DNA from 3 places in the Rhodovulum sp. MB263 genome. Region 2 is predicted to be linked to each of the others. Evidence: riboswitches for the same ligand, from Rfam matches in the RefSeq annotation. Region 2 holds a riboswitch; each other region holds the start of a gene.
What was found. Region 2 has a riboswitch for cobalamin ahead of B5V46_RS05125 (ribonucleoside triphosphate reductase). Riboswitches for the same ligand answer to the same signal wherever they lie in the genome.
Positions count from the first base shown of each region.

Region 1 (7,671 bases), on a different replicon from region 2:
GCTTCTTCTGGCCCCCCGACAGCTCGCCGATCTGGCGGTGGCGGAACTCGAGCATCCCCACCCGGCCGAGCGCGGCATCGACAGCGGCGCGGTCTGCCGTCGCGGGCCGGCGCAGAAAGCCCATATGGCCGTAACGGCCCATCATCACCACATCCTCGACCAGAACCGGGAAGGACCAGTCCACCTCCTCGGATTGCGGCACATAGGAGACGAGGTTGCGGCGCAGCGCCTCCTTCACGCCGAGGCCCAGCAGGCGGATATCGCCCTGCGCCACCGGCACGAAGCCCATGATCGCCTTGAACAGCGTGGATTTCCCTGCGCCATTGACCCCGACAAGGGCGGTGACGGTGCCGCGCGGGATCCGGAACGAGGCGTTTCGCAGCGCGGTATGGCCGTTGCGGTAGGTGACGGTCACCCCGCGCGCCTCGATGCCGCCCGCGGTGTCTGCGGCGTCGGGATTCGCGGCATCTGGCGGCGGCGCCCCGTCCGTCTTCAGCTCATCCTTCATGCCGTCCCTCCTCCCGGAAAGACCCCGCCGGATGTCGCGCCCCGGCAGGGCCGTCTGCCCCACCGGGCGTCAGTTCGCGGTTGCACTCAGCCCGTCCGCCACGGTCTGCGACGTGACCCTCAGCAGATCGAGATAACTCGGCACCGGTCCGCCCGGTTCCGACAGGCTGTCGACATAGAGCACCCCGCCATATCTGGCGCCGGTCTCGCGCGCGACCTGTTCGGCCGGGGCGGTGTTGACGGTGCTTTCGCAGAAGACCACCGGAACATCGTTCTGCCTGACCCCGTCGATCACCGCGCGCACCTGTTGCGGCGTGCCCATCCGATCAGCATTCATCGGCCAGAGATACAGCTCCTTCAGCCCGAAATCCCGCGCCAGGTAACTGAACGCGCCCTCGCAGGTGACCAGCCAGCGCTGCGCCTCGGGAATGGTCGCGATCTCGGCCTTCAGCGGCTCGAGCGTGGCGCGCAGCGCGTCCTTGTAAGCGGTGGCATTCCGGACATAGGTCGCGGCATTGGCGGGGTCGTGCTCGGCAAAGGCGTCGAGGATATTGTCGACATAGACAAGCGCCGTCTCGAGCCCCATCCAGGCATGCGGGTTCGGCTTGCCCCGATAGGCGCCCTCGGCGATCGGGATCGGGTCGATGCCCTCGCTCAGCGTGACCGAGGGCACGTCGCCGAGATGGTCCAGGAACTGCTGGAACCACAGCTCGAGATTCAGGCCGTTCGACAGGATCAGGTCGGCATCCTGCGCCCGGAGGATGTCGCGCGGCGTCGGCTCATAGCCGTGGATCTCGGCCCCCGGCTTGGTGATCGAGACCACATCGGCCGCATCGCCTGCCACATGCCGGGCCATGTCGGCCAGGACCGTGAAGGTCGTCACCACCTTCATCCGGTCTGCATCCGCAAGTGCGGCGCCCGCCATCAGCCCGGCCGTAGCCGCCACCCCGATCAGGCCTGTCATCTTCAGGCTCATGGACCGTCCTTTCCAGGGTTCGGGCAATCGCCCTGCACGGGCCGCCCAGTTGCAAGAGAGTCGCAGATACAGATAGCAGCCCCATGGCTTGTTGCAAGTTATTTGCAATTGCAGCCCGCAACCGGAGGCCTGCCACCCCCTGCCTGCCTTCCCGGCCGCCCGGGTCCGGCGGCCCTGCCTGTCGTCAAGCCGGATGACCTTGCCACGCGTTCATGCTATGGCATCGCTTCAGCCCGACCGGCCCGCTCCGGTGTCGGGCACAGGACATCACCGACGGAGCGGACGCCCCATGACCAAAGCCAGCCCCGAGTCCTTGCTCGACATCTGTCGGCGGCACGGTCTTCGCATCACCGGGCAACGCCGGGTCATCCTCGAGGTGCTGGATGCGGCCGGGGATCATCCCGATGTCGAAGAGCTGCATCGCAGGGTCGCCGCCATCGAGCCGGGGATCAACATCGCCACCGTCTACCGGACGATGAACAAGCTTGCCGAGAAGGGGCTGATCGAACGCCACATGTTCGAGGACGGACGCCTGCGCTACGAACCGGCCCCCGAACAGCATCACGACCATTTCATCAATCTCGAGACCGGCGAGGTGGTCGAATTCAGATCCGACGAGATCGAGCGGCTGCAGGAAGAGATCGCCCGCAAGCACGGTTTCGAGATCGTCAGCCACAAGCTGGAACTCTATGTCAGGCCGCGCAAACCGCGCTGACCGGGCCGGGTCAGGTGCGGAACCTGCAGCGCCCTCATCATTGTCATGAAAACTTCTGAAAGCCCGGCGCATTGACAGTCGCGCGCCGCTCTCGCATCTCTGGCGCGGTTCAGGTGCCGGATCGATGTCCGGTGAAAAGGGAATCCGGGACGGCCCGTCGGCCGGAGCCGGAACTGCCCCCGCAACTGTAGGCGGACAGCCTGCCCGACAATGCCACTGGCCGCGCGCGCCGGGAAGGCCGGGCAAGGCGCTCATCCGCGAGTCAGGAAACCTGCCTGGACCGATCACCTGTTCCGGCCGCGTGGGGCGTGCCGGGAGCGGCCTTCCGCAAAGGTGACACCGCCGCTCCGCGACGCCGGTCGCGGGGTTTCGTTTCCAGTTCCGGCGCGCGCCGAGCGCGGGCCGTTCGAAAGGCATGTCACGATGACGACCGAAGATACCTCCTCCCTCCGCCCTGCGCTTCCTCGGGCAGATCATGTCGGCTCGCTGTTGCGCCCGCAGGCGATTGCCGGGGCCAGGATGCAGGGCCTGAAAGGCGCCGAGCTCTGCGCCGTCGAGGACCGCGAGATCCCCGACATGGTTGCGATGCAGAAGGCCGCCGGTCTCAAGGTCTTCACCGATGGCGAGGCCCGCCGCCAGTTCTGGCATTACGATTTCATGGGGATGCTGACCGGGCTGGACATGAAGCCCTCGACCCGCAGCCTGCCGTTTCAGACAAAGCACAAGACCCCGCCCATCGAGGCGCATCTGACCGGGCCGCTGGATTTCCCCGCCGATCACCCGATGCTGCGGCATTTCACCTATGTCAGGGATCTGGTGGCGCCGGGCGAGGGCATCGCCAAGATCTCGATCCCGGGGCCCTCGGCCTGCCATTACCGGATGGTTCCCGAGAATATCGAGCACAAGCCCTATCTGGATCAGGAGCTGATGTTCCATGACATCGCCGCGACCTACCGCAAGGCGGTCAGGGCCTTCTACGATGTCGGTTGCCGCTATCTGCAGCTCGACGACATCTTCTTCGCCTATCTCGGCGACGAGACCCAGCGCGAGGAGCGCCGCGCCATGGGCCAGGATCCCGACGCGCTGATCCGCAAATATGCCTGGATGCTGGAAGAGGCGATCAAGGATCGCCCGGCCGACATGGTGATCGGGATGCATATGTGCCGCGGCAATTTCCGCTCCTCGCATGTGGCCGAGGGCGGCTATCACGTCGCGGCCGACGCGATCTTCAACGGCACCTCGGTCGATATCTACCTGATGGAATACGACACCGGGCGGGCCGGCGGGCTCGAGCCGCTGGCCGCGCTGCCGAAGGGCCGCAAGCGGGTCATGCCCGGCTTCATCACCACCAAGACCGGCAAGCTGGAATCGCTGGACTGGATCAGGGCGAAATATGACGAGGTGTCGAAATATGTCGATATCGGCCAGCTCGGCGTCGCACCCCAATGCGGTTTCGCCTCGACCGAGCATGGCAACGAGATCACCGAGGACGACCAGAAGCGCAAGCTGGAATTGGTCGTGAAGAGCGCCGAGGCGATCTGGGGCGAAACCTGACGCAAAGGGGACGGGGCGGGGCGCCCGGAACGGAGGCAGGCCCGTCTTGTCTCCTGCGGGCGCCCTTTCGCCGGGATCTGCCGCAGAGGGTCCCGACCGGCCGGGGATGCGCCGCTCTCCGGCCGGGCGCCAGACCTCCAAGGCAGACGCCGACAAGGCCTGGATTCGGAAGGCCGTCGCTCCGCCCGGCGCCTGGATCGCGAACAGGCCCCTCGCGCCGAGAACATGCGCCGATGCCACCTTTCGCGACATGTCTCCGATGTCTTTCCGCCCCTCCCCCGGTGTCGCCCGGCGGCCGGGTCCGGGGCGCGGGGCCTGCGCCCATTCGCCCGGCGGTGCGGCTTACCGTCCGTCGCCGATCAGCCCCAGACGCTGCGGATCGGTCACGGTGACATGGCGCCGGCGGCTGGCCACGATGCCCGCCTTTTCCCAGGCGCTCAGCAGGCGGCTGACGCTGTGCAGCGTCGTGCCGGTCATGTCCGAGATGTCCTGCCGCGTCACCGGAAAGGCGATCTCGATCCCCGCCTCCACCTCGCGGCCCGACTGCGCGATCAGCCGCAACAGCGCCCCCGCCACGCGCTGCTGCACCTGTTGCGTGGCCATCTCGATCAGCCGCGCATTCATCTCGCCGACGCGGGTGCCGACGGTCCTGTAGCCCTCTTCGGCGAAGCCGTCATAGCGGGCCGTGAAACCGTCCCAGAGGCTCATCGGCCAGGACAGCGTCAGACAGTCCCGCGCGCAGATCGCCGTGGCGGGATAGCTCTCGCGCCGGAGCGCCCGGGCAATCCCGAAAAGCTGCCCCGACGGGATATGGAGCGCGGTCACCGCCGTGCCTTCGGCGGTGATGCGCATGACCCGGATCACGCCGTCCAGAAGCAGATGGAAACGCTCTGCCGGGTGGCCCTCGCGGAACACGGCCGCGCCCTCGTCAAAACGCCGGGCGGTGGCCAGATCGAGGATCTCGCGGATCTGTCCCCGGTCGAGCCGCCGGAACGGGCCGACATCCTGCAACAGGCTTTCATCCAGTTTTGCGACCATGAACCGGCCCCGAATTTGTCGAAACGCAATGAGGTCTGGCCCGCGACAGCGCAAAAGGGAAGGCATGAAAACGCATATGACGGCGAAAGGAGGCTTCCCCTGCGACATCTGCTGTCCCCCCTGTTGCGGCAGCCCCATCGCCCGTGCCGCATCGGCGCTCTCCCGGAAGGGGACAAGGCCCGGCCGCGGCGACATTGCGGGGCGGCCTTTCGTACCCGGGAACGGGCCGGATGCCCCGGAACTCGACGAGAGGCTGCCCACTCGCCGGACGACTGGCGGCGGCACGGGCCCCGGGCCGCGCGGTACCGGCCCGGCTATCCCCGGTGCGAACATCCCCGGCGCCAGGCGCGCGCCGCCCCTCGCAAGCGGCATGGCGGTGCCGCCCCGGATCGGCCTGGCCGGGACGCAACAGCCTGCCGGGACGGCCGGGCCCTTCGGGGAACTCCCGGCGCGGATGCCTTGACAGCGGCGACGAGGTCTTCGCAGGGCCGCAAATCCGGGCAGAGCCCCGCCCAATCCGGAAAGGAACCATCATGACCAGACTGTCGCGGCTTGCCCTGTTTTCCTACGGCTTCCGGCCGTTCTTCCTGTTGGCTGCGCTGTTCGCGGCGGCGGTCATCCCGCTCTGGCTGGCGGTCTGGGCCGGGCATGCCGCGATTGCCGGCCCCTTCGGCCCGCGCGACTGGCATATCCACGAGATGCTGTTCGGCTATGTGCCCGCGGTCCTGACGGGCTTTCTGTTCACCGCCATCCCGAACTGGACCGGACGGATGCCCCGACGCGGCCTGCCGCTGGTGGCGCTGAGCGGGCTGTGGCTGCTGGCACGACTGGCCGTCGCGGGGGTGATCGCCCTGCCCGCCTGGGCGGTGATGGCGCTCGACCTGTCCTTCCTGCTGGCGGTGGCGGCAATCGCCCTGATCGAGATCGTCGCGGGACGGAACTGGCGCAACCTCGCGGTGATCGTGCCGGTCGGGCTGATGGCCGCCGCCAATGCGACCTTCCATGTCGAGGCGATGACGCGGGGCGCGGCCGATATCGGCATTCGCGCGGGCTTTGCCTGCACCCTTTTCCTGATCCTGCTGATCGGCGGGCGGATCGTGCCGAGCTTCACCCGGAACTGGCTGAGCCGGCAGGGGCCGGGCGCCCTGCCCGCGCCCTTCGGCCGGTTCGACCGGCTGGCGCTTCTGGCAAGCGCCGCGGTGTTGACCCTGTGGTCCTTCGCGCCGGGCCTGCCCGGCCTGTCCGCCGCCTTTGCCGGGCTGGCGGGTCTGCATCTGGTGCGGCTGGCGCGCTGGCGGGGCTGGCGCTGTGGGCGGGCACCGATCCTCTGGACCCTGCATATCGCCTATCTGTTCCTGCCGCTGGGATTTGCCGCGCTGGCGCTGGGGGCGCCGGTGGCCGGGCTGCACCTGCTGGGCATCGGCGCGATCGGGGGGATGACGCTGGCCGTCATGATGCGGGCCTCGATGGGCCATACCGGCCGGCCGCTTCAGGCCGGAGGGCTGCTGACCGCCGCGTTCCTGTTGCTTTGCGCGGCGGCGGTGACACGCGCGGTCCTGCCCGATCAGGGCTTTGGCGCCATTGGCGGGCTGGCTCTGAGCGGCACGCTCTGGACCCTGGCCTTCACGGGCTTCCTGCTGAAGGTCGGGCCCTGGCTGACCCTGCCATCGGTGGCCCGGCGCCAGCCGAGCCCGGCCCCGCCGCCCCGCAACTGAACAGGGGGCGGCGCGCCCGGGGGCCGGGCTGAACCGGCAGGGGACGGCCCCGTCCGGGCAGAAAGCCCCGGATCCGCCGCCCGCCCATGGCAAAGGCGCAGCCCCCTGTCGGTCGGGCGAGCAGGGAGCGGGCCGCCGTCGCGCGGCGTGATCGCGGCGCGACTGTCCCTTGCCCCGTGCCGCGGCGCGCCGTCAGCAAGGCGGATATGTCGGTCGTCGCCGGTCCCGGCTGGGCAATGCAGGCTGCTGTTTTCCTTATGTCTTTCTACGGATTGCCTTTCCCGCATGAGGCCGCTCCCCACCGAGCGCCGCCCGGGGGGCTCGATTTGACGCAGTCGCCAGACCTCAATTCTGATTGAAACACTCGGGATCGCGGTTAGGCTTTTCCTGCCGGTCCCAGCGACAAGAGTCTCAAGCCAGGCCGAACCGCGCATCGATCATGTGAGGGGCCATGCTTGAGATTTCCGACCTGTGCGTCGAGGTGGCCGGGCAACCGGTTCTCCACGATATCAACCTTTCACTGGGCGACGGAGAGCTGCATGTGCTTCTCGGCCCGAACGGCTCGGGCAAGTCCAGCCTGCTGGCCACCATTCTCGGCCTGCCCGGCTATCGCATCACCGGCGGCGGGATCCGCTTCGACGGCACGCCGCTTCGCGATCTGAGCCTGCAGGACCGGGCCGGGCTGGGCATCGGGATGGCCTTCCAGCGCCCGCCCAGCCTGGGCGGCGTCTCGGTCTCGGCCTTTGCCGCGGCCCTTGGCGCCTCGGATATCCTCGCGCGCGAGGCGGCGGCACTGGATCTGTCCGATTTCGTGACCCGCGACATGAATGTCGGTTTCTCGGGCGGCGAGATCAAGCGCTGGGAGATCCTGAAACTGTTCCTGCAGGACCCGCGCCTGATGCTGTTCGACGAGCCCGAAAGCGGGGTCGATCTGGAACATGTCAGCGCCATCGGACAGGCGATCCGCCGGATCACCCGCAGCACCGACCGCAAGGGACGGTCCCGCGCGGGCCTCGTCATCACCCATACCGGGCTGATCCTGTCCCATGTCGAGGCCGACCGCGCCCATATCATGAAGGACGGGCGCCTGCTGCACTCGGGCGATCCCGGGGCGCTGTTCCGGCATGTCCGGTCCCATGGCTACACCGTGCCCGCCGCCGCCTGAG
Region 1 is NZ_CP020385.1:20,256-27,926, reverse strand. It holds gene B5V46_RS18280 (manganese/iron ABC transporter ATP-binding protein) at 1-508, opposite strand, end outside; gene B5V46_RS18275 (metal ABC transporter substrate-binding protein) at 578-1,483, opposite strand; gene B5V46_RS18270 (Fur family transcriptional regulator) at 1,773-2,198, shown strand; cobalamin riboswitch at 2,293-2,492, shown strand; gene B5V46_RS18265 (5-methyltetrahydropteroyltriglutamate--homocysteine S-methyltransferase) at 2,622-3,752, shown strand; gene B5V46_RS18260 (Crp/Fnr family transcriptional regulator) at 4,095-4,790, opposite strand; gene B5V46_RS18255 (NnrS family protein) at 5,324-6,505, shown strand; gene B5V46_RS18250 (ABC transporter ATP-binding protein) at 6,957-7,670, shown strand.
Region 1: linked by a shared signal. The riboswitch ahead of B5V46_RS18265 (5-methyltetrahydropteroyltriglutamate--homocysteine S-methyltransferase) and the one ahead of B5V46_RS05125 (ribonucleoside triphosphate reductase) in region 2 are both predicted to bind cobalamin.

Region 2 (7,671 bases):
CGTGCCGACGATCGCCGTGGTCACGACCGCGAAGCCCAGCACCAGCCACGGGTCGATCCCGCGCAGCCCGCGGATCAGGTCGGACCAGCAAAACCCTTCGGTCTGCCACAGCAGCCCCAACCCGACCGCGGTCAGGCTCAGAAGCACCGGAAACAGCGCCTGCGGCGGCATGAACAGCGCCATGGCCAGCGGGGTCCCGACATAGAACAGCAGGAATTCCCCCCAAAGCCTGCCGCGTCGGGGCACGCGGCGTTCCAGTGCGAGATCGAGCGTCCAGGCCATGTCTCCACTCCTCGTCTCAGGGCCTTTCCCGGGGCGGCGCGGTTTCGCCTGCGGGACCGGCGGACCCCGCAGGGGCGTCCGGCCCTCCAGCCTGGCAGTAAAGCCGGGCCGGGCCGGGGCAACGTTCCGGCATCATGCAGGCAGATCGTTCACAAATGCGGTACGGCCTGCACCGGTTCCACCGGTCCCGCAGGCGCACGCGCCGATTTTCCCTCGCCCACCCTTGCACCCCAAGGCCGCTTGGCTATAACGCCGAGCAATTTGCCAAAACTGAGAGCGGGACATGCCGAAGAGAACCGATATCAAGTCCATCATGATCATCGGCGCGGGTCCCATCATCATCGGGCAGGCCTGCGAGTTCGACTATTCCGGCGCCCAGGCCTGCAAGGCCCTGCGCGAGGAAGGTTACCGGGTCATCCTGGTCAACTCGAACCCGGCCACGATCATGACCGATCCCGAGCTGGCCGACGCCACCTATATCGAGCCGATCACCCCCGAGGTCGTCGCCAAGATCATCGAGAAGGAACGCCCCGACGCACTTCTGCCGACGATGGGCGGACAGACCGGGCTGAACACCTCGCTGAAGCTCGCCGACATGGGCGTGCTGCACAAATACGGGGTCGAGCTGATCGGCGCCAACCGCGCCGCCATCGAGATGGCCGAGGACCGCAAGCTGTTCCGCGAGGCGATGGACCGGATCGGGCTGGAAAACCCCAAGGCCACCATCGCCAACAACATGGAAGAATGCATGGCCGCGCTCGAGCATGTGGGCCTGCCGGCGATCATCCGGCCCGCCTTCACGCTGGGCGGCACCGGCGGGGGCGTGGCCTATAACCGCCAGGAATTCGAATATTACTGCAAGAGCGGGCTCGACGCCTCGCCGGTCAGCCAGATCCTGATCGACGAAAGCCTGCTGGGCTGGAAGGAATTCGAGATGGAGGTGGTCCGCGACAAGGCGGACAATGCCATCATCGTCTGTGCCATCGAGAATATCGATCCGATGGGCGTGCATACGGGCGACTCGATCACCGTCGCACCGGCGCTGACCCTGACCGACAAGGAATACCAGATCATGCGCAACGGCTCGATTGCCGTGCTGCGCGAGATCGGGGTCGAGACCGGCGGCTCGAACGTGCAATGGGCGATCAACCCCGAGGACGGCCGCATGGTCGTGATCGAGATGAACCCGCGGGTGTCGCGCTCCTCGGCGCTGGCCTCGAAGGCCACCGGCTTTCCGATCGCCAAGATCGCGGCCAAGCTGGCGGTGGGCTACACGCTTGACGAGCTCGACAACGACATCACCAAGGTCACGCCGGCGAGCTTCGAGCCGACCATCGACTATGTCGTGACCAAGATCCCGCGCTTTGCCTTCGAGAAATTCCCGGGCTCGAAGCCCGAGCTGACCACGGCGATGAAATCGGTCGGCGAGGCCATGGCCATCGGCCGCACCATCCACGAATCGCTGCAGAAGGCGCTGGCCTCGCTGGAAACCGGCCTGACCGGCTTCGACGAGATCGCCATTCCCGGCGCGCCCGACCCGGCCCAGATCGTCGCCGCGCTGACCCGGCAGACCCCGGACCGGCTGCGGGTCGTGGCCCAGGCGATGCGCCACGGGCTCAGCGACGACGAGATCCATGCCGCCACCAGCTACGACCCCTGGTTCCTGGCCCGCATCCGCGAGATCGTCGAGACCGAGGCACGGATCCGCAAGGACGGCCTGCCGCTGACCGAAGACGGGCTGCGCCAGCTCAAGATGATGGGCTTCTCGGACGCGCGTCTGGCCAGGCTCACCGGCCGCGACGAGGATCAGGTGCGCCGGGCGCGCGATAATCTGGGGGTCCATGCCGTCTTCAAGCGGATCGACACCTGCGCTGCCGAATTCGAGGCGCAGACGCCTTACATGTACTCGACCTACGAGACCCCGGCGATGGGCGAGACCGAATGCGAGGCCCGTCCCTCGGCCCGCAAGAAGGTGGTCATCCTCGGCGGCGGCCCGAACCGGATCGGTCAGGGGATCGAGTTCGACTACTGCTGCTGCCATGCCTGCTTTGCGCTGACCGAAGCCGGGTATGAGACCATCATGATCAACTGCAACCCGGAAACGGTCTCGACCGATTACGACACCTCGGACCGGCTCTATTTCGAGCCGCTGACCTTCGAGCATGTGATGGAGATCCTCCGGGTCGAGAAGATGGCCGGCACGCTGCATGGCGTGATCGTGCAGTTCGGCGGCCAGACGCCGCTGAAACTGGCCAATGACCTCGAGGCCGCGGGCATCCCGATCCTGGGAACCACGCCCGATGCCATCGACCTTGCCGAAGACCGCGAGCGCTTCCAGGAACTGGTCAACAGGCTCGGCCTCAAGCAACCCCGGAACGCCATCGCGGCCTCGGCCGCGGCCGCGATGAAAGCCGCCGAGGAGATCGGCTATCCGCTGGTGATCCGGCCCTCCTACGTGCTGGGCGGCCGCGCCATGGAGATCGTCCGCGACACGCCCCAGCTCGAACGCTACATCAACGAGGCGGTGGTGGTTTCGGGCAAGTCGCCGGTCCTGCTCGACAGCTATCTCTCGGGCGCGACCGAGGTCGATGTCGACGCGCTTTGCGACGGCGAGAAGGTCCATGTCGCGGGCATCATGGAGCATATCGAGGAGGCGGGCGTCCATTCGGGCGACAGCGCCTGCTGCCTGCCGCCGCACAGCCTGCCCAAGGAGATCGTGGCCGAACTGAAACGCCAGGCCGAGGCGCTGGCCCTGGCCCTCGGCGTGGTCGGGCTGATGAATGTGCAATTCGCGGTCAAGGATGGCGAGGTCTATCTGATCGAGGTCAACCCGCGCGCCTCGCGCACCGTGCCCTTCGTCGCCAAGGCCACCGACAGCGCCATCGCCTCGATCGCGGCGCGGCTGATGGCGGGCGAGAAACTGTCGGCCTTCCCGATGCGCGCACCCTACCCCGCCGATACCAGCCCCGACACGCCGCTGCCGCTGGCCGACCAGATGTCGCTGGCCGACCCGATCATGCCCTGGTTCTCGGTCAAGGAGGCGGTGATGCCCTTTGCCCGCTTCCCCGGCGTCGACACGCTGCTGGGGCCGGAAATGCGCTCGACCGGCGAGGTCATGGGCTGGGACCGCTCCTTCCCGCGGGCCTTCCTCAAGGCCCAGCTCGGGGCGGGCACCGATCTGCCGCGCGAGGGTCAGGTCTTCCTGTCGATCAAGGATGCCGACAAGACGCCCGCGCTGGTCGAGACCGCCAGGGTCCTGGTCGATCTGGGCTTCCGCATCTTGGCGACGCGCGGAACGGCGGGCTTCCTGGCCGAGAACGGGATCGAGGCCACGCTGGTCAAGAAGGCCTATGAGGGCGGACGCACCATCGTCGACGTGATGAAGGACGGGCTGGTCCAGCTGGTGATGAACACCACCGAGGGCAACCGCGCGGTCGAGGACAGCCGCTCGATCCGGAATGTCGCGCTGATGGACCGCATCCCCTATTTCACCACCGCGGCGGGCTGCCATGCCGCCGCCCTGGCGATGAAATCGCGCGAGGAAGGCGAAATCGGGGTGCGCAGCCTGCAGGGCTGATCCGCAACCGCCTGACGATCCGACGCCCGGGCAGTCCCTGCCCGGGCGCCTTGTCTTACGGGCTCAAAGCCCCAGCGGCCGCGCCATCTTCACCGCGTAGCGGTCGGTCATGCCCGAGACGAAATCGGTCAGGGCATGAAGCCCCGAATAGGGGTCGCGGACATCGCGCAGATCCATTCCGGCCGAGGCGACCAGCTTGCGCAGATAGGGTTTGTCCTCCTCCATCGCCGCGACATTCCAGCCATGGCGGGCCAGCTCCTCGATCACCGCATGGAAGCGGTCGAGCAGCGCAAAGATCAGATCGCGCCCCGCCACTTCCAGCTCCATCTTGCGCGACGAGGGGAAGATCCGCTCATTCGCGACATCGGAAATCGCCGCAAAGGCCTCCTTCAGCGCGAAGACATCGGTCAGCTCGGCCGAGAACCGGCCCGCGAGAATGTCGTCATGGTGGTCCAGAAAGGTCGCGACACTGGCGCGGATGGCGCCATGGACGGCGCGGGCGCGCAGATGGCCCACATGCTCGGCGTGCGTCCCGCCGGGGACGGGTGCGACTTCCTTGCCGATCAGCGCCTCCAGCAGCGGCCGCACCTCGCCATGGGACAGGACGCCGGTGGTATAGGCATCCTCGAGATCGAGGATGTTGTAGCAGATATTGTCCGCCGCCTCGACAAGGAAGGCCAGCGGGTGCCGTTGCCAGCCGGCATCCCGGGGAATCAACCCGGTGCTTTCGGCCATCCCGGCCAGATGCGCGGCCTCTGCCTCGAAGGCCCCGTATTTCTTCAGGCCGATGGTGGGCGCGTCCCGGCCCAGCGCACCGTCTTTTGCGAGGCAGGGATATTTGGTGAAGGCGCCCAGAACGGCATGGGTCAGCCGCATGCCGCCCTCGAGCCGGTACATCTCCAGCCGGGTCAGGATCCGGAAGCCCTGGGCATTGCCCTCGAAATGCTCGAACTCCCGGCGCTGGCCCGGGCTCAGATCGGCCTCGAAGGGGCGCCGGGTCGCGAACCACTCCGAGATTGCATCCTCGCCGGCATGGCCGAAGGGCGGATTGCCGATATCATGGGCAGCACAGGCCGCCTGCAGGATATAGGACAGCTCGTGGCCCGCCCCTTCGGACAGGATGCCCCGCGCGGCCAGCGCCTGCCCGACCTCGAACCCCAGCGAGCGGCCCACGCTGCTGGTCTCGAGGCTGTGGATCATCCGGTGATGCAGGTGGTCGTTCTCGTAAAGCGGATGCACCTGCGTCTTGTTGGCAAGCCGCCGGAATGGCTGCGAGAAGATCACCCGGTCGAGATCGACCAGGAAGGCGGGCCGCTCGGGCGCATCCACGATCTCCGACTGTCCGTGCCGGCTTCTGGTCAGAAGCCGTTGCCATTCCATGTATTCCATCGCTTTCCCCTTCGGCCGGTCGGCGCCAGCATAGCGGCTTCGGCTTGCGGCGACAGCGCCGATCGCCTACCCCCTTCCCCGGGGCTGGCCCGTGATGGCGCCCGGGCGCTGGCAGGAAGACGTCTCCGCCTCCCGCCTTGCCGCAGGCATAGGCGCGCGGCGGCAGGGCCCGATGGCGGCACCCGAGGGTGCGCGAAGGTCGCACCCACTACATATTGACAAAATCGCCCCATCAGCATCAATATCATGCTGCTTTGGTTCCCGCGGTTCATCCCGTGGGCGAAGAGGGAAGCCGGTGAGAGTCCGGCACTGCCCCCGCAACTGTCAGCGGCAAGCCGCGGCCCCGTGATCCACTGGCGCAACATGCCGGGAAGGAGGGCCAGAGCGTCCGAGCCGTGAAGTCAGGAGACCTGCCAGAGCGGACCGAACGACCGCGAGCGGTGGGCTCGGGTGCGTGCGTCGGGCCGGCGGGTCCGCGTGCCTCCCTGCGTGCCGCCCCCTGACCAGAACCGAAAGCGAACCGCCATGACCGCCCCCTCGCCCCGTTCCGTCGTCACCCGCGACGGCCAGACCGTTCCCTTCGATGCCGGCCGCATCGCCCGGGCCATCGCCCGCGCGGGCGAGGCCACCGGCGAATTCGGCGCCGAGGAGGCCGCCCGCCTCACCGATCAGGTGGTGCGGGTGCTGAGCTTTCGCCATGCGGGCGGCGCGCCCGATGTCGAGGAGATCCAGGATGCCGTCGAGCAGGCGCTGATCGGCGCCAACCGGATCGCGACGGTGCGCGCCTATGCGGTCTATCGCGCCCAGCATGCGCGGCTGCGCGAGGACCGCCGGGTGCTGGTCGATGTCGAAAGCTCGATCAACGAATATCTCGACCGGTCGGACTGGCGGGTGAATGCCAACGCGAATCAGGGCTATTCGCTGGGCGGCATGATCCTGAACACCTCGGGCAAGGTGACGGCGAATTACTGGCTGAGCCATATCTACCCGGCCGAGGTCGGCCAGGCCCATCGCGAGGGCGACATCCATATCCACGATCTCGACATGTTCGCGGGCTATTGCGCGGGCTGGTCGCTGAGGACGCTGCTGCGCGAGGGGCTGAACGGCGTGCCCGGCACCATCGAATCCGCCCCGCCGATGCATCTGACAAGCGCCCTGGGCCAGATCGTGAACTTCCTCGGCACGTTGCAGAACGAATGGGCCGGCGCCCAGGCCTTCAGCTCGTTCGATACCTATCTGGCGCCCTATATCCGGCGCGACGGGCTCGATTTCGCCGCCGTCCGGCAGGCGATGCAGGAATTCATCTACAATCTGAACGTGCCCTCGCGCTGGGGCACGCAGACGCCCTTCACCAACCTGACCTTCGACTGGACTTGCCCGGAAGACCTGCGCGATCAGGTGCCGGTGATCGGCGGGCGCGAGGCGGAGTTCACCTATGGCGAGCTGCAGTCCGAGATGGACATGATCAACCGCGCCTATATGGAGGTGATGACCGCAGGCGATGCCAGGGGCCGGGTCTTCACCTTCCCGATCCCGACCTACAACATCACCCCCGATTTCCCCTGGGACAGCGAGAATGCCGGTTATCTGTTCGAGATGACGGCGAAATACGGGCTGCCCTATTTCCAGAACTTCGTGAATTCGGAGCTCGAGCCGCATATGGTGCGCTCGATGTGCTGCCGCCTGCAGCTTGACCTGACCGAGCTTCTGAAACGCGGCAACGGTCTGTTCGGCTCGGCCGAGCAGACCGGCAGCCTTGGCGTCGTCACCATCAACTGCGCCCGGCTCGGCCATCTGCACAAGGGCGACGAGGCGGGGCTTCTGACCGCGCTCGACCGGCTGGCGGGGATCGCCCGCACCAGCCTGGAACTCAAGCGCAAGGTGATCGAGCGCCATATCGAGGCGGGACTTTTCCCCTATACGAAACGCTATCTCGGAACGCTCCGGAACCACTTCTCGACGCTGGGCGTGAACGGCGTGAACGAGATGATCCGGAACTTCACCGACGACCGCGAGGACATCGCGACCGAGGCGGGCCAGGCGCTTGCCCTCAGGCTGATGGATCACCTGCGCGCCCGGATGGTCGAGTTCCAGGAAGAGACCGGGCACATGTACAATCTCGAGGCCACGCCCGCCGAGGGCACGACCTACCGCTTTGCCCGCGAGGACCGGAAGCGCTTCCCGGGCATCCTGCAGGCGGGCACCGACGATCAGCCCTATTACACCAACTCGACCCAGCTTCCGGTCGGATATACCGCCGACCCGTTCGAGGCGCTCGAACATCAGGAGCCGTTGCAGGCGCGCTATACCGGCGGCACGGTCCTGCATCTTTACATGGGCGAGCGGATCTCGTCGGCCGAGGCCTGCAAGAAGCTCGTGCGCCGGGCGCTGTCGTCCTTCCGCCTGCCCTATATCACCGTGAC
Region 2 is NZ_CP020384.1:1,059,328-1,066,998, reverse strand. It holds gene B5V46_RS20720 (CPBP family intramembrane glutamic endopeptidase) at 1-282, opposite strand, end outside; gene carB (carbamoyl-phosphate synthase large subunit) at 566-3,859, shown strand; gene dgt (dGTP triphosphohydrolase) at 3,923-5,248, opposite strand; cobalamin riboswitch at 5,487-5,681, shown strand; partial or broken gene B5V46_RS05125 (ribonucleoside triphosphate reductase) at 5,774-7,671, shown strand, end outside.

Region 3 (7,671 bases), 1.6 Mb from region 2:
GCCATCCACCCCACCCGCTTTGGAAAGACGTCCCGTGGCCGCTGAGCGCGCCCCGGGGGGGGGATCGGTATAAGATTGCCCGGGCCTACCGACTGGCGAGAGCCCCGGCGAGGCCGAGAAGCGCGTCGATGTCGAGATGGGTTTCAAGATGGGCGGCCAGCCTGTCAAGCGTGTCCTCGACCGTGGCGTCATAGCCTTTTCTGCCGGTTTCGAGCCCCAGCCCTGCGAGCCAGGCGCGGCGGAAGCCGTCCTCGGAGAAAAGCCCGTGCAGATAGCTGCCCGCGACCCGCCCATCGGCCGAGATCGCCCCTTCGGGTCGGTCGCCGATATGGACGAAGGGGCGCGCGCGGTCGGGCCCTTCGGTCGCGCCGATATGGATCTCGTAGCCCGAGACGGTGGCGCCGGTTGCGGCATGGGTGGCCGCGATCCGGGTCAGGGTCTTGTCGGCATGCATCACCGTCTCGACATCGAGAAGGCCAAGGCCCTCGGTCACGCCCGGCGGACCTTCGAGCCCCTCCGGATCGGCGATGCGGCGGCCGAGCATCTGATAGCCACCGCAGAGCCCCAGCACCTGCCCGCCCCGGCGCAGATGTGCGGCAAGGTCGATATCCCAGCCCTGGGCGCGCAGGAAAGCCAGATCGCCCCGGGTCGATTTGGTGCCGGGCAGGATCACCAGATCGGCATCGCCGGGCAGGGCGCGGCCCGGTGGCACCATGCTCAGCCGGATGCCGGGTTCGAGCTTGAGCGGGTCGAGATCGTCGAAATTGGCGATCCGCGACAGCATCGGGCAGACGACGTGAAAGTTGCCCCGGCCCGCGCCGCCCAGATCGACGGCATCCTCGGCAGGCAGGCGGCAGGCCTCGGGAAACCACGGGATCACGCCGAAGCCGGGCCAGCCGGTGCGGGCCCCGATCAGCCGGTAGCCATCGTCGAAAAGCCGCGGATCGCCGCGGAACTTGTTGATGGCAAAGCCCCGGACCATGGCCAGATCACCGGGATCGAGCACCGCCTGCGTGCCGACGATCTGGGCGATCACGCCGCCCCGGTCGATATCGCCGATCAGCACCACCGGAACGTTCGCGGCCCGGGCAAAGCCCATATTCGCGATGTCGCCCGAGCGCAGGTTGACCTCGGCCGGGCTTCCGGCGCCCTCGACGATGATCAGGTCACGCCCGGCGGCCAGCCGGTGGAAGCTGTCCAGCACCGGCGCCATCAGTTTCGGTTTCTCGGCGGCGAAGGCGCGGGCGCGCAGCGCGCCCCGGGCCCGGCCCTGCACCACCAGTTGCGCGCCGGTATCGGTTTCGGGTTTCAGAAGGACCGGGTTCATGTCGGTCAGCGGCTCAAGCCCCGCGGCCCGGGCCTGCAGTGCCTGCGCCCGGCCGATCTCGCCGCCATCGGCGGTGACGGCGGCATTGTTCGACATGTTCTGCGGCTTGAAAGGCGCAACCGACAGCCCGCGCCGAAGCGCTGCGCGGCAGAGCCCGGCCACCAGAAGCGACTTGCCGACATTCGAGCCGGTGCCCTGCAGCATGAGTGCGCGTGTCATCGGTGGGGCTCCTGTCGCGACCGGACGCCGGTTGCGGGCGTCGCGTCATGGGTATTTGGCCCAAGAAGAAGCTGCAAGCGTATCGGGGCTCAGTCGGGCGCGGTGGCGGCGTCCGAGTCCCGGCGGCGGGTCATCTCGGCCAGGGCGCGGAGCGCATAGGGGGTGCCGCAGACCCAGTCGGGGCCGGAAAAGGCGGGGGCCGCCGCCGCGGGCAGGGCGCGGAGCGCTGGATGGGCCAGGATCTCTTCGGCGCGCGAGGTTTTCGGATAGGGGCGCGAGAGGATCAGCAGCTCGGGATCGGCCATCACCAGTTCCTCGAGCGCGAGATCGAAGCCGCCATGGCGACCCTGGGCGGCCTGGTCGGTGCGGGCGAGATTGGCAAAGCCCGCACGGGTGAGGATGTCGTCCGCAAGCGTGCCCTCGCCCTGGGTGTAGCCGTTGGCATAGAAGAAGGCGGCCAGCGGCCGGGGCGGGCCGCTCTGCGACAGCCGGGCGAGGTCCTGTTCGAAGGCGCGGGCCAGGGTCTCGGCATGTGCCTCGCGGCCCAAAAGCCCTCCGGTCTGGCGCAGCCGGTCGGCCACCTCGTCGAGCCGTGTCGTCAGGCCGATCTGCGCCACCCGGATGCCGAGGCGCTCGAGCATGGCGAGGGTCGCCGGGTTCGAATAGGTGCCGGCCAGCACCAGATCGGGGCGCATCAGGAAGATCTCCTCGGCGCCGCCGGTATTGGCGGGATAGGCGCGGGCGGCCTCGGCCATGGCCGAGTTCATCGGGTTGGCGGCCAGGTCGCTGACCGAGACCAGCTGGCCCGGGCCCGCGACCAGCATGGCAAGCTGGTCGGTGCAGAGATTCATCGACACCACCCGCCCGGGCGGGTCGGCCAGCGCCGCGGTCCCGGCAAGGGCCAGGACCGCGGCGAGGCGGATCGCGCTAGAAGGAGGCACGCAGGCCCACATAAAGCGCGCGGCCGGAGGTGTTGTAGCCGCGGAAGGTCTGGTAATCGTCGTTGAACAGGTTTTCCACGCGCAGATAGGCCTCGGAGCTGTCGGTGAGGGCATAGCTGACCATCGCCCCCGCCAGGGTATAATCGTCCAGCGCGCCCTCGCTGTCGACGCTGTCCGTGCTGCGCTGCAGGGTCAGGCGGGCGTTGGCCCTGTCTCCGAGGGCGGTGTCGATCCCGAGCATGAGATCGTGGCGGGGCACATGGATGCTGCGCCCTTCCGAGCCCCGGGAATCGGTATAGGTGTAGTTTCCGAAGATATGGGCGGTCTGCGACAGGGCATGGCGGGCCGAAAGCTCGATGCCTTTCGAGGTCGTGGTGCCGGAGACCTGTTTCGTCACATAGGTGACGTCGTCATAGCCGATGAGATCGTCGATTTCGGTATGGAACAGGGTGGCCTTGACGAAGCCATTCGTTCCGAAGCGTTTCTCGAGGCCGAGTTCTGCGCTGCGGCTGCTTTCGGGCTTGAGGTCCGGATTGCCGTAAAGTGTGTCGAAAAGCTGGTAGAGCGGCGGCGTACGATAGCCGGTGCCGAAGACCGCGCGCAGGATCAGGTCGTCTTCGAGCCGCCATGCCAGCGCCAGGCGACCCGTGGTCTGGTTGTCGAAATCGGAATAGTCGTCATGGCGGAGCGAGAGGGACAGGTCGGCCGCGTCGCTGAGGGCATATTGCAGCTCGCCGAAAACGGCGGTGCTCTCGGTATTGAAGTTCCCGGACGAGATGTCTGCTTCTTGTTCCGACCAGTCCGCGCCGAAGGACAGTCTTGCGGCCTCGGTCAGGTCGGCCGAGCCGAGATAGGACAGCGTGCGGCGTTTGCCGGTGAGAGAGTTTGGGCTCCAGCCCGGAGAATTGTAGCCCCGCTCGGTCTGGGTCCAGGCAAAGGCCAGTTCGTTTTCCACCTTGCCGATGTAGAAACCGGCGAAGGCCCGGACCCCCTTCAGGGTTTCGGATGATTTAGTTACCGGCGAGGTATCCGTGGCGCCTATGTCATAATCGGTCTTGTTGTCGGAATAGAGGGCGGAAAAGCCCAGGGTCAGCTGCTCGGTCATATCGAATTCTGCCGAAAGCAGGATCAGGTCCTGATCGAAGCCGTCGGATTCCCTATTGCCGTCCCGGGCCGAGAAACTATGGGTTTCGACATGCGACATGGTCAGGGCGATCTGGCCGCGATCGGTCATATTGCCAAAGCTCAGCGTGCCGGAATAGGTGCCGTAGGTCCCCGCCTCGACCTCGGCCCGTCCCGACAGGCCCGGGCGATCGGGACGCCAGCTGGTCATGTCGATGACGCCGCCGATCGCGTTGGCGCCGTAAAGCGCCGATTGCGAGCCCTTGAGAACCTCGATGCGGGACGCGAGGCCGGGGGTGAGGATGCCGAACTGCAGCGAGGGCGGAATGCCGGATGGATCGGAGAAATCCATGCCGTCGATTCGCGTGGCGATATAGCCGTTGGACAATCCGCGGATGCGCAATGTGGCGGTCTGGCCAAGCCCGCCATTCTGCGCGATCGTGACGCCCGGCAGGGTGGCGAGGGTCTCGCCCAGATTCTGCCCGCCCGCCGCGATCTGATCCCGGTCGAGGGTCTCGACCGTGGCGCCGGTCCGGTTGGTGGCGACGGGGGTGAGGCTGGCGCTGGCGGTGATCTCGTCGAGAAGGAGGCTGTCGTCGAGATCCTCGGCGAGGGCATGGAGGGGCGCGAGGGCGGCGAGGCCGAGCCCGAGGCAGAAGCTGGATCTGGTCATGTCCGTTCCGGTCTGTCGAACCGCGATGCGGCCCGTATTGTCGAGAGGCCCTTGGAAAGACACGCTTTCCGCAGACGGTGAAAGCGTCACCACTGCGGATTTGCCGCCGCCCGTCGCGCGCCCCGCGGACCGGCTGGGTGATCGTCCTGGCAGGTCTCCTGGCTTGCGGGTCGTCGCTTGGCTGGCCTTCCCGGGGAACATCCCCAGTGGCACGATCAGCCGCGCTCGCCGCTTACAGTTGCGGGGGCAGCCGCGGCATGAGCCCCTTGCGAGGCCGCACCGCGTTCCCTTTTCATCGCCCGTCGCCGGGCGAACCAAGACAGTTTTCGGTTAATCCGGGCCTCCGGACCTGTCAAGCGGGACGCCGGGGCGGCAGGCTGCGACGATTGCGGCCGGTTCGGTGCCGGGCGTCAGCAGTAGTGCGGCCTCGCTGCCATGGGCGACCCGGACCGGCAGCAGAGCCAGGGACGGCGGCGCACGCAGGATCGCACAGGCGATCTCCGGTTGGGCGGCGGCGGGCAGGGCGGGCTGCCCCGGCGTGGTGAAGCCGGTCAGTCTGTGGCTGAGGTCCGGATTGCCGATCGCGTCGACGATGCGTCAGGCGCGCAGCCGGAGCCCGGCGGTGGCGTGCTCCCAGCGGGTCGTCGTCGGCGGGGGCTGCCCCGTCCGTCCTGCCGCGGTCGGACGGGGTGGCGGGTCCGGGAGAGCTCCGGTCACGCCGGGCGGCCGCGCGGATCGCCCCGACCGGACAGAAAGTCCCGGTCGGGGCGATCAGGAAGGCCGGTGGTGTCGTGGCGACCGGCGGATGGGCGGCGACAAGGCTGCGGACCGGGTCCTGAAAGGCGGCGAGAGGCGGCGCGTCGCGGTCGCCCTGCGCATCGGGCGGTTCGGCCAGAAGCGGCGTCGCGGTTCGGGCGGCCGGGCCGGGTCGGGTCGGCCGATGCGCGGCATATGACGGCGCACGACCAGCCGCCGGTTCTTCTGGCCGTTGCCAGCGGCGCGCGTCACCTCGCGTGGCGGGATCGTCCCGGAGATTTCGGTCAGCGGGGCATCGGGCTGGCTTTTGACGCCGCCGGATCCGGAGCTGTCGCAGAAGGTCTTCGCGCCTTCAGGGGAATGGGACCGGAGATGTCAGCCTTATTCGCTGCGCCGCGTCTGGTGCCGGGCGGCTGCGGTCGCGATCTCGGCGATGGCCTTGCGCCTCTGAGACAGCGCGGCTTCGACCCCGGTATCCGGTCCGACCAGGGCGCAGAGCGCTTCGTCGGGATCGCGGGACGCCCGCACGAAAATCTCGATTTCGCCATAGCGCATCGGCGTGGCATCGCGGGGCGGTTGCCCGGTGCCGGAGACCTCGGTCAAGGCGGTGGCTTGATCGTCCAGACGCAGGGCGCCGCGGAGATAAACTGCATAGAAATATGCGCGCGGCTGGGGCTTTTCGGCCCGAGGCCTCGGCCCCAGCCGCGTCGGAAGGTCGACGAATGCGATGGCGCGGCAACCGGGAATTGGGGTCTTCATGGCCTGAATGGGAACGGTGAAGGGCATCTGTGGAGGGCGTCTCCGAAATTGCGGGGGCCGCCGGGGCCATGGGGCCGACCGTTCAGGTCGGGTGCGGCGCGTGGCCCGAGCCCTCGTTGCGGCCCGGATGCGGGCGGCGGGTGCGGCTTGCATCGACCTGGTCCGGGCGCGGGCGGCACCGTGCCGGGGCGCAAACCGATCGGCAGGAAACGGGGGCAGCGGTGGAGCGACCAGCGACACGCCAGGCCGGGTCTAGCCGCATCGGTCCCGCCTCCTGACGGGGCCCGCCGCCGATCCCGCGCGGGATCTGCCTCAGGGCGGGGCCAAGCGCCTCTGCCCCGCTTGCCGCCCAGCCGGACGAGGCGCCGCGCGCCGCGGTCGGCGCGATCGGCAGGACCTCCGCGACCGGCCCGGCGGTTCTGCGATGGACCGGGTGCAATACCCGCTTGCGGTCGTTGCGGAGGCGAGCCTGTCGAACCGGGTCAGCAGCAGCAGGCTCGATCTGCCCGGATGGGGGGCGACGAGCTCCCAGATCGCGGCTTCGGACCAAGGGCGCGAGGCCTAACAGGGTGCTGAAATAGTCGATTGGTCGGAACGGCTTCCTCCGTTCCTGCCATTGCGCTGCTCCTATCCGCCTTCTTCCCGCCACGCGGCATGCTGGTCGGGGGTCTCCGCCCTCAAATCGCCAGTATTCGCGGCAGCCAGGCAAGATTTGCCGCCGCCAGGGCGAGGATGAAGCGGGACCGCACCCGCTCCACGCCGCGACAGGCCGTCTGCGCCGCGCCTCCCACCGTCTTGGACCAGCCGAAGAGTTCCTCGATCCGCTTCCGGTGCTTCTGCGACAGCGCATAGCCATTGTGCCGGGTGGTCCGTCCGTCGATGGCGGAGGACCGCGCCTTCTGCGCGACATGCGGCGTGATGCAGGCCTGCCTGCAATCGGCCACGAACCCGGCGGCGTCATGCGCCTTGTCGGCCCCCGGGGTCAGCCGCCTGGTCGACCCCGGCGACTGCCGGTGCATCATGTCGAGCGCCGCCTTGCGTTCGGCACGGCCATCCGCGCGGGTCAGGTCGCCCTGGACGGCCAGCCCGCTGCGGTTCTCCATAAGTGCGCCCGATGAAGCATAGCATCGCGCCGGTGCCCGGAGATTTACGGTAGAGCCGTGCATCCGCATCTGTCGTCGAGGCATGCGTCGCGTTCGTGCGCTTCTGACCCCGGAAATCGACTTCGGCATTGCGGCTGGCGGGAAGGGGCATCTGGCGGGTTTCCGGATCGGGCCGCGGGGAGGGGCTTTGCGGGGCGGCGTCCCCTGCCGGAGGATCGCCGGGATCGCCATCCTCTTTCGGCCGGACGCTCTTCATCGAGGCCAAGGCTTTCACCAGCGTGCCGTCGACCGAGAAGTGGTCGTCCGAAAGCAGCGGCGCGACCTCACGGTGGGCCAGGATGGCAGCCATCACCTTGCGTGACATGTCCGTGGTCAAAAGGCGGTCGCGGTTCTTGCTGAACACGGTCGGGACCCAGACCTGGTCGTCGATGCCAAGCCCCACGAACCAGCGGAACAACAGGTTGTAGTCCAGCTGCTCCATCAGCTGCCGCTCGGAGCGGACGGAGTAGGGATCTGCAACAGGCTCGCGCGGATCAGGCGCTCCGGCGCGATCGAGGGACGGCCGAAGTCAGTGTAGAGCACCTCGAATTCTGCATCGAGGCTGGCGAGCGCGTCATTCACCTCTTCCGCAGCGGATGCCGGGCGGGGATGCGCGCCTCGAGATCGACATAGCTGAACAGCGATCCGCTCGGCTCGTCTGCACCGCGCATGCCTGTATCCGCCGTTGATCCCCGGCGGATGAATCATGTTCTGCAACCGGCGTCGAGGTAC
Region 3 is NZ_CP020384.1:3,290,073-3,297,743, reverse strand. It holds gene B5V46_RS20565 (hypothetical protein) at 1-5, opposite strand, end outside; gene B5V46_RS15290 (cobyric acid synthase) at 86-1,546, opposite strand; gene B5V46_RS15285 (ABC transporter substrate-binding protein) at 1,636-2,499, opposite strand; gene B5V46_RS15280 (TonB-dependent siderophore receptor) at 2,474-4,282, opposite strand; cobalamin riboswitch at 4,413-4,616, opposite strand; gene B5V46_RS19900 (hypothetical protein) at 5,420-5,641, opposite strand; partial or broken gene B5V46_RS15270 (IS5 family transposase) at 6,475-7,610, opposite strand.
Region 3: linked by a shared signal. The riboswitch ahead of B5V46_RS15280 (TonB-dependent siderophore receptor) and the one ahead of B5V46_RS05125 (ribonucleoside triphosphate reductase) in region 2 are both predicted to bind cobalamin.